One region of the Mesorhizobium sp. M0478 genome, then DNA from elsewhere that is predicted to be linked to it. Evidence: predicted binding sites of a transcription regulator. Region 1 holds the regulator's gene; each other region holds the start of a gene.
What was found. The regulator LexA, encoded in region 1, represses DNA repair genes until DNA is damaged. The targets are predictions, from matches to a motif close to TGTTCNNNNTGTGTTCNG.

Region 1 (3,274 bases):
CGCCGAAGGCGAGATTGCCGCGGCGCTGATTGTCGGCGTGCGCGCCGGCATCCCGGACGAGGTCAACGAAGCGATGCGGCGCACCGGCATCTACCACATCATCTCCATCTCCGGCCTGCACATGGCGCTGGTTGCCGGCACCATCATGGCGTTGCTGCGTGGCGCCTTTGCGCTGTTTCCCGTTTTCTCTTCGCGCCGGCCGGTGAAGAAATATGCGGCCGCGGCAGCGCTTGTCTCGATCGCCGCCTATCTCGTTATTTCAGGCGTCGTGGTTGCCGCCGAGCGCAGCTTCATCATGCTGGCGGTCATGCTTGTCGCCGTGCTGTTTGATCGCGCCGCACTCACCATGCGCAATCTGGCGATCTCCGCCATTGCCGTCATCCTGGTGTCGCCGCACGAGGTGGTCGGTCCCAGCTTCCAGATGTCGTTTGCCGCCACCGCCGCCCTTGTCGGCGCCTATGCCGGCTGGGCCGATTACCGCGCCGACAAGGTGAGAACGCCGCCGGCAAAGCGCTCCTTCGTCGGCTTCCTGTCGCGAAAATTCGCGCTGGCCATGGGCGGCCTCGCCATGACCTCGATCATCGCCGGCAGTGCAACCTTGCTGTTCGCCATCTGGCATTTTCAGCGTGTGTCGCCGCTCAGCCTGATCGCCAATCTGGCCGTGATGCCGATTGTTTCGTTGATCGTCATGCCTTTTGCCGTGCTCAGCGCACTGGCGATGCCGTTCGGCGCCGACGGGCCGTTCCTCTATGTGATGGGCAAGGGTCTGATGGCGATGATCGCTATATCGGCCTGGATTTCCGAGCGCTCGCCGGTCGACGCCGTCGGGCTGATCTCCATCCGCTCGGTGCTGTTGGTGGCGGTCGCCCTCGTCATCGCCACCATGGCCACCACCTGGCTCAGGTTGGCGGCCGTGCCTTTCGCGCTGGCCGGCCTGTTGACGGTGCCGCAGGTGCTTACGCCCGACGTGCTCATATCCGAGGATGCGCATCTGGTGGCCATGCCGATCGGTGGCGGCGAACTCGCCCTCAACCGCGAACGCTCCAACGAATTCACCACGGACAATTGGAAACGGGCGCTGCGGGCCGAAACCATTATCCCACCTGAGATTTTCGAGTCAACAGATACGCGGTTCGATCTCGATCCGCTCGATCTGCCGCCCGGCTCGCCCTTCTATTGCACCGGCGATCTCTGTATCGCCCGGCACCCTTCCGGAGCCATTGTAGCGCTTGCGAAAGACCGCAAGACGGCGCGGCCGGCCTGTGCCTTCGCGAGCCTGATCGTCATCGATGACGCCACCGCCTACAATCCGTGCCGCGACCCGCTGGTGCTGGTCGTGACGAAGAAACAGCTGGCCCGCGACGGCAGCGCCGCCGTCTTCTTCGATCCGCAATCGGCAGCTGCAGCGCCAACCATCCGCTTCGCCGTCGACAAGCCGTATCGCCCCTGGCACGAGCAACGCCGCTTCTCCCGCGAAGCGCGCGGCCTGCCGCCTTACAACCAGCGTGAAAAGTACAAACCCAAGCCGGCTCAGTAGCGCCGGATCAATCCGACAAGCTTGCCCTGCACCTTCACCCTGTCCGGTCCAAAAATGCGGGTCTCGTAGGCCGGGTTGGCGGCTTCCAGGGCGATCGAGGCGCCCTTGCGGCGGAAGCGTTTCAGGGTCGCTTCCTCATCGTCGACCAACGCCACCACGATCTCGCCGGGGCTGGCTGTGTCGGCATTGCGGATGATGACCGTGTCGCCATCGAAAATGCCGGCCTCGATCATCGAATCGCCCTTGACCTCGAGCGCGTAGTGTTCGCCGCCCATGATCATATCGGGCGGCACCGAGATCGAATGGGTCTGATGCTGGATGGCGTCGATCGGCACGCCGGCGGCGATGCGTCCCATAACCGGGATTGAAATCGCGGAAACGGCATCGTCATTGCCGGCCGACATCGAACGCGACGGCGAGCCCGGCTTGATCTGGCGGCCGAGACCGCCTTGGCCCAACGCGCCTTGTCCTTGGCCGCCTTGCCCTTGGCCGGTTTGACCAAGACTGCCCTGAATGACGCTCGGCGAAAACTTCCTCGCCGCATTGAGGCCTGGTGCGATCGAGTCGGGCAGCCGCAGCACTTCCAGCGCGCGCGCCCGGTTCGGCAGCCGGCGAATGAAACCGCGCTCCTCAAGCGCCGTGATCAGGCGGTGGATGCCGGACTTGGAGGCGAGGTCGAGCGCTTCCTTCATCTCGTCGAAGGACGGCGGGATTCCGCTCTCCTTCAGGCGTTCATGGATGAACATCAGAAGCTCATGTTGTTTGCGCGTCAGCATCGCGGCCCCCAAGGGTTCTGAAACCAGAATCAGAAAAAACAAACCCAGAACAAACACTATCTGTTCCAGTTGTGTTCCGCAACCTTTTAAAGTTTAATGAATGTGTTGACGTTTTGTTCAGCGTGACGTTCGGCACCGCGAGCGGCGCTCGTAGTCGTTGGCCGGCAACGGGGTGAAACGAAGACAAAGTGCCCTGCGTCGTCGGCTACGATCGCCGCTTCCTTTTCGGACGGGGCTGCGCAGCATCCGCGCCGGGTTCACTCTGGGCATAGACCTGCAGCGTGTAGCCGATGTGAGCGGTCATCAGAGTTTTCGCACGTTCGACGTCGCGATCGAGGGCCGCTTCCATCAGGGCGGTATGGTGTTCGATCGCCACGGCGTCGCGCAGGGCCGCCACGGCCTTCCGGTGGCCATCCGTGCGGCCGGCGGCGGCGCGCAGCGTCGGGGCCAGACCCAGAAAGCGGTGATGGCGATGCAATTGGTCGGAAATCGTCGCATTGAAGCGCAGCAGCCAGCTGGATGTCGCGGCACTGAGCAGCGCCGCATGGAAGGCATCGTGTTTTTCGTACCACGCGTCGACCGCATCATCCGATGGATCGTCGAGAACAGACCCGCACCGTGAGAGACGATAGTGGGCGGCAACGACCGCGTCTTCCCACTCACGATCGCCCTCCTCGATCGATTCCACCAGCAGGGGCAGTTCGACCACCAGCCGCGCACGCGCCAAATCCTCGAGCTCCGCCCGAGAGACGGGAGCGACCGCAAACCCGCGGTTGCTGATGGCGGTCACAAGCCGTTCCGCCTCCAGCCGCGACAGCGCCTCGCGCAACGGCGTCCAGCCGATGCCGTAGGTGTTGCGCAGCGTGCTCAGCTTCAACGGCGCGGCAGGCGCCAGCCGGGTCGCAAGAATATCGCGCCTGAGCAGGCGATAGGCCGCTTCCGTCCTCGAGGTCTGCTCGTC
Region 2 (3,274 bases), on a different contig from region 1:
AGAGGAGGCCCGGCGGTACATCGCGGCCATCGGCCAGCGCCAGCTTCGCCTGGATCGGCAGGCCGGCAAGGGCGCGGCGCATGGCTTCCAGGCTGGCCTTGAGGATGTTGCTGCCGTCAATGCCTTCGGCGCTGACCGAGGCGATCGACACGCCGAGCGCTGACCCCAGGATTTTCAGGAACAGCGCCTCGCGTTGCAAATGGTTGAGCCGTTTGGAATCGTCTAGCCCGTCGGGAATGTTGGCGGGATCGAGGATCACCGCCGCCGCCACCACCGGCCCCGCCAGCGGACCGCGGCCGGCCTCGTCCATGCCTGCCACCGGCCACAGGCCTTCGGCCATCGCCTTCGTCTCGAAGGAGAAGTCGGGCTTTTCGACGATTTCGAAAAGAAGCGGAGAATCGGAACGTGCGCGAGCCATGTTGCGGCGAGGTTCGCATCGGCTCCGATTCTCCGCAAGTCCCTCCAGGGTCGAGTGGGGCAAGACCGGGAGGGCACCGTCTGCAGGCCGGGGGACAGGCCGGACGGGATTCTTGGGTCGCCTGACAGCCACGAGGGCAGGGCAGGCGCTACTCTCAGAGCAGCATCAGCTGCTCGGTCGCCTTGGCGGCGGCGACAAACTGGTCGGTTCGGAGCGTGCGCCGCTCGGCGTTGAGGCCGAGCCGCTTGGCCGTGATCTCGAAGCGCCGGCCGATCTGCCAGGCATAGGGGCCAGCGCCTTTCATCCGCTTGCCCCATTCCGAATCATAGTCCTTGCCGTCGCGCATCGAACGGATCAGCGACATCACGTGCCGGTAGCGGTCGGGATAGTGGCGCAGCAGCCAGTCCTTGAAGATCGGCGCCACCTCGAGCGGCAGGCGCAGGATCACATAGCCGGCCTCGCGGGCGCCTGCGGCGCGTGCCGAATCGAGGATGCGCTCCATCTCCTGGTCGGTCAGGCCGGGAATGATCGGCGCCACCATGACAGAGGCCGGGATGCCGGCATCGGAAAGCTGCCGGATCGCCTCGAGCCGCTTGGTCGGCGTCGACGCGCGTGGCTCCATGGTGCGCGCCAGCATGCGGTCCATCGTTGTCACCGACAGGGCCACCTTGGCCAAGCCCCGTTCGGCCATGCGCGACAAAATGTCGATGTCGCGCGTCACCAGATGGGATTTGGTGACGATGCCGACCGGATGGCCGCGCGCCTCCAGCACTTCGAGGATCTCGCGCATAATCCGGTATTGTTTCTCGATCGGCTGGTAGGGATCGGTGTTGGTGCCGATCGCGATGGTGCGCGGCTGATAGCCATCCTTCGACAGTTCCTTGTCGAGCAGCCGCGCCGCATCCGGCTTGGCAAACAGCTTCGCTTCGAAATCCAGCCCCGGCGACAGGCCCATGAAGGAATGCGTCGGCCGGGCGAAACAATAGACACAGCCATGCTCGCAGCCGCGATAGGGGTTGATCGAGCGGTCGAAGGAAATGTCGGGCGATTCGTTGCGGGTGATGATGGTGCGCGGCTTCTCGACCTGCACTTCGGTCTTGAACGGCGGCAATTCCTCCAGCGAATTCCAGCCGTCGTCGAACACATGCCGGCTGACCGGCTCGAACCGGCCGGATGGGTTGATGCCGGCGGAACGGCCGCGGTTGCGATCCGGACGGACGCGCATGCCGCTCTGTTCGATCATCGCATTGGCCATCTCGGCTCGCCCTGCTCCGAAAGCAGCAATGTCCGCACGCACGATATGTTCCATTTTGGCCCTTTCCCAAGGACTGTCGGCTGGCTGTCGAATCGCTCTGTTCATGAAAATAATCCTATTTCGTCGATGAGAACAAAGCAAGAACTTTTTCGTTGGGCCATACACAACTGGCGCTGCGCCGGGCTTTCCGCTATTCGGCTAAAAATGCTCAGCGTTCTCATCGAAACCCGGGATGACGAAGAAGGCCTTGCCCGCACGCTCGCCTCGTTGATCGGCGGCGCGGTCGAGGGCGTGGTGCGCGATGTCATCGTCTGCGACACCGGCTCGACCGACCAGACGCATCGGGTTGCCGATCATGCCGGCTGCCACTTCGTGGCCGGCGGCATTGCCGCGGGAATCAGGCAGGCGAAGGGTGACTGGCTGCTGTTTCTGGAACCCGGCGCAAGGCTGGCGGAGGGCTGGATCGACGACGTTGTCGCTCACACGGCGCGGCAAACCATGCCGGCGCGCTTTTCCCGTGCGCGCGGCAGCCGCACGCCGTTCCTGTCACGGGTGTTTTCGGGCAACCGGGCGCTGGCCGAAGGGCTGGTCATCAGCAAGCGCCAGGCCGCTGCCCTGTCGAAGAACGCGCACAGCGCCGAAGCCCTTGCGCGCGGTCTCGCCACCAGGCGGCTCGACGCCGAAATCTGGCTGGCGCCGAAGAAGTGATGTTTCTCCCTTTTCCCGTTCCCAGGGAGAAGGGTGCCCGAAGGGCGGATGAGGGGCAGCGTCGGCGTCTCATCCGCATTGGCACGGTCGCAGCACCATCCCTCTTTTTCGCCGCAAAAAGCTATTGTGCATTGCACAAAAGCTGACGCGGGATTAGCATTCCGTTGATGCGTGATATCGGGGTTTGGGTAGTGCCGGAGCGGTAAGCAAGCGCCGCGTCATCGTTGCTGCCGTTCATATCTGAGGACCCCGATGAACCTTTCGTCCCCTGACAAATCCGGCGCCCCCAGTCTGGAAGCCATTGCCCGCAACGGCAGCCTGCTCCGCCGCATTGCGGTGCGTATCCCGACCTATCTGTCCGACCTGCGCGAAAATCCCGCATGGCTGCCGATGTTCGTGCTTGCCCGCACCATGCCGGCGCGCAAGCTGCACTGGCTTGGCGCCAAAGCCGCGCGCCCCGCGCAGAGTGCCGGAGCGACGATGTTCAGGGGCGTCGACCTCAAGTCGATCGTCGCGGCGCTGCGCACCGATGGGCTGTTCTCCGGACTGGTCCTTCCGCAGGCAATCCACGAAGAGATCGCCAGCTTTGCTCAGAGCACGCCGTGCTTCGGCAATTTCGACCGCCGGCTCGAATTCATGCCCGGAGAACACGCAGAAGCCGAGAAGCGGTTCGGCCGCTCTTTGCTCAGCGGACACTATTTCGAGCGCATCCTCGGCTGCAAGGCGGCACTCGCCATCCAGAACGACCCGCTGCTGCTCGACATCGCCCAGCACTATCTGGGCGGGCAGGCAAAGCTGATCACCACGCGTATCTGGTGGAGCTTTCCGACCGGCGAGGCTTCCGACGCCGACAAGAACCTTGCCTCGCTCGGCAAATATCATTTCGATCTCGA
Region 3 (3,274 bases), on a different contig from region 1:
CCGTCGACGCGAAACAAAAGCAGCGCCAGCATCCTTGCGCCCTCGCCGCGGCGTTCGAGATCGGCCTTCAGCGTCACCGCCAGCAAGAGCACCAGCCGTTCGATCTCGGCGGTCAGCACGACCGGCTCGGCCAGGTGGCGTTCGACCGAAAGCGGGGCCACGGGCAGGCGCGGCGATACCGCCTCGTCGAGGCGGCCGAGCGCCTGGTCGAGCCGCAACAGCAAGGTCGGGCCGAAGCGACGGGCGAGCGGCGCGCGCGGCGCTGCCATGACCGCGCCGGCGGTCCGCAGGCCGACGCTTTCCAAGCTGGCGCGGATATCGGCCTCGATGCGCAGTGCCGCCAGCGGCAAGGGGGCGAGCAGCGCTTCCTCCTCGCCGGAGACAACGATGCGGTTGCCGCAGAAGCGCGCCGCCGCCCAGGCTGCACCCGGCGTCGCGGCCAACCCTGCGCGGACATCGAAACCCTGCTGGAAAAACCGCGCAAGGATGTCGTCCAGCATGGCGCGCTCGCCGCCGAACAGATGCGTGCAGCCGGTGACGTCGAGATAAAGGCCATCAGTACCGTCGAGCGCCACCAGCGGCGTATAGCGATCGCACCAGTCGGCGAGGCCTTCGAGCAGCCGGCGATCGGCGTCCGGATCGGCCTCGACGATGTCGATCGAGGGATGCATGGCGCGCGCATCGGCAATGCCCATGCCAGGCTTCAGATGCAGCGCCTCAGCCCGCTCGTCGAGGGCCGATATGCGCTGGGCGTTGCGGTCGCGATGGCTGATCACGAGCGGTGGGTGAGATGGCGGCAGATGATCCGAAGGCCGGGAACGCCACGACCGTCCCAGGCGCTGGCGCAGGATCCGTTCTGCCGCCAGATGCGGGAACCACAGCGACAGAATTCTCTGCCCGTTTTTCGCGGGGCTTTCTTTCTTCGAATGCGTGTTCATCGGGGTTCCACTCCAGTGTGAATTGTCCAGGCAGAGCGGTGCGGCTCTTGCCGATGCTGACGGTGAAGGCAGGCCGGCCGATCGAGCCGGCGAGCGACCCGGCGATCGTCCGGCGGCTCGCCGCTGGTGCAGCCGACACGATGAGGCGCACCGGGGCGGCGGTCGGCTCGGCTTCGCCGGCCTGGCGCAGCAGGAACACCGGCCGGCCGGCGTTTTGGGCGCGCGCGTGCAGCCGGCGCGTCGCGGTGAGGTCGAGCCGCTGCGGGCTGCCACGGATTTCGAGGATGATTGCGGCGAGCGCCGTCATCTTCGCGGCCTCCTCGGCTACCCACAGCGCATCGGTGAGTTTCGGCGCCTCGGAAAACAGCAATTGCTCCGGTGCGATACCGAACATGCCCTGCAATCCCCTGGCATAGGGAAAGCCGGCCTCGCGAAAAATCTCCGATGTGCCGATCCACAGCACGGGCAAGGGCTGGCCCTTGAGGATCAGGCTGACAAGCGACAGCACAAAGCCGGCGACGGCCCCGGCATTGCGGGTCTCAAGGCCATGGATTTCACTCAAGGCGGCTTTCGGCAGGCCGCCGCTCAGCGCCGCATCGAGGTGCTCGACGCCGGTCGCCAGGAAAGCATTCGGCGAAGCCACGGCAAGCCCGCGCCGGATGATGGTGACATCGGCATTAGGTTCGGGCGCACCGCCGATAGCGCTGTCAGCGCGCGCACGAGGTCGCTCGCCGGCCGGCGCGGCCAGGCGCTCGGGCAGCGTTCCCTCGATCTTCGCGATCTGGCGGCGCAGGGCAAAAACAGTCTCCCGCGCCACGGCTGATGTCGCCATGACGGTCAATTTCTCTCATAATTGTTCCTGTTATGTTCTTATAGATTCCAGAGGGTGCCGAAAGAGTCAAGCGGAGTCAGAAGGAATTTATTCCTTGATCAAAGGTGGCGAGGCCAACCTTGGACTTTGGTCGCAGCCATTCGGCGCAAAGAATTGGCCAGGTACCCGTCCATTTGCCGAGTCCGGAGGGAAAGCCTATATGCCGGATCAAAGGACAAAGCATGGCCCGCATCTACAAGACCCGCACCTGGCACGATGAACTCTCGCCTTCGATCGAGGAGATCGAGTTTCTGGCGCTGGAGGCGTACGCACATCTGCCCGACGATTTTCGCAAGCTGACCGGCGAGATCGTCATCATGATCGCCGAATTCCCGACCGACGAGATCATGGACGATCTGTCGCTGGAGACGCCGTTCGACCTGCTCGGCCTGTTCGAGGGCCGCGGCATCGCCGAGCGCTGGAACCCGCAGACCGGCGAAGGCCCGAACCGCATCACCCTCTACCGCCGCGCCATCCTCGACTACTGGGCCGAGAACGAAGAGACGCTGGGCGACATCGTCACCCATGTGCTGATCCACGAGATCGGTCACCATTTCGGCCTGTCGGACGACGATATGGAAAAGCTTGAAGAGGCGGCGGAGTAAGGCTGTGCGATATTCAGGTGGCGAGCCGGCCTGCGAACGGCAGCTTCCTGCGCTTCCGGTGCTCGCGTACTTTAAGTACGCTCCGCTCCGGTTCTCGGAAACCACTGTTCTCGGCTCGGCCTGACCTGAATCTCGACACAGCCTGCGTCCGTGCCTGGCAAAGCCTACCAGTCGCTCAGCTTGGTATCCGGCCCGTATTCCTGGCCGTCGATATCCTTCACCACCGCCTGGCCGCAGCGCATCGATTTGGTCTTCTTGTCGTAGGCGTAGGTCGGCGAGCCGTACAGGTGCCAGCCCTTGTTCAGCGCCGCGGTCACCTTGTGGCAGAAGGTTGAATCGTCGGGGGCGGACAAAAAGCGGTAAAGTCTCATGGGTCAGATCCTGTCGTGAGTTCGTCTTTTCGGGGCGGATCATGCGCCGATGGCGGCGGCCTTCGCCAGCAATTTCTCGGCCTGCGCCAGGTGCAGCCGCTCGACCATCCTGCCGTTCAAAGCAATCACGCCCTTGCCGGCATTTTCCGGCAAGGCGAAGGCATCCTTCACCGCGCGCGCCTGGGCCAAGGCTTCGGGCGCGGGCGCAAAGGCTCGGTTGGCGGTTTCGATCTGGGCGGGGTGGATCAGCGTCTTGCCATCGAACCCCATGGCAGCGGCTTCCGTGCATTCGCGCGCAAACGCGTCGAGGTCGCGAAAATCGTTGGAGACGCCGTCGAGCATGTCGATGCCGCCGGCCCGCGCCGCCAGCACCATCTGCATCAGCCAAGGCACGAGGTAGCGCCGATCAGGCGTCGCCAGAATGCCGGTTTCCTTGACCAGATCGTTCGTTCCGGCCAGGAAACAAGCTAGGCGCGAGGCCGGGTCGCG

Region 2: NKI64_RS08640 (PA0069 family radical SAM protein) is a predicted target of LexA. The motif match lies at 1,802-1,819, and genes of this name have one in related genera.
Region 3: NKI64_RS19325 (ImuA family protein) is a predicted target of LexA. The motif match lies at 1,793-1,810, and genes of this name have one in related genera.

What each region holds. Positions count from the first base shown of each region.
Region 1 covers NZ_JAMYRH010000012.1:16,464-19,737, forward strand. Annotated here, with positions in the region: gene NKI64_RS24395 (ComEC/Rec2 family competence protein) at 1-1,537, shown strand, start outside; gene lexA (transcriptional repressor LexA) at 1,531-2,313, opposite strand; gene NKI64_RS24405 (GntR family transcriptional regulator) at 2,519-3,274, opposite strand, start outside.
Region 2 covers NZ_JAMYRH010000003.1:139,047-142,320, reverse strand. Annotated here, with positions in the region: gene rnhB (ribonuclease HII) at 1-418, opposite strand, end outside; gene NKI64_RS08640 (PA0069 family radical SAM protein) at 573-1,727, opposite strand; gene NKI64_RS08635 (glycosyltransferase) at 1,878-2,381, shown strand; gene NKI64_RS08630 (hypothetical protein) at 2,634-3,274, shown strand, end outside.
Region 3 covers NZ_JAMYRH010000008.1:707-3,980, reverse strand. Annotated here, with positions in the region: gene NKI64_RS19330 (DUF6504 family protein) at 1-776, opposite strand, end outside; gene NKI64_RS19325 (ImuA family protein) at 718-1,770, opposite strand; gene NKI64_RS19320 (metallopeptidase family protein) at 1,992-2,414, shown strand; gene NKI64_RS19315 (DUF1737 domain-containing protein) at 2,579-2,785, opposite strand; gene NKI64_RS19310 (HpcH/HpaI aldolase/citrate lyase family protein) at 2,825-3,274, opposite strand, start outside.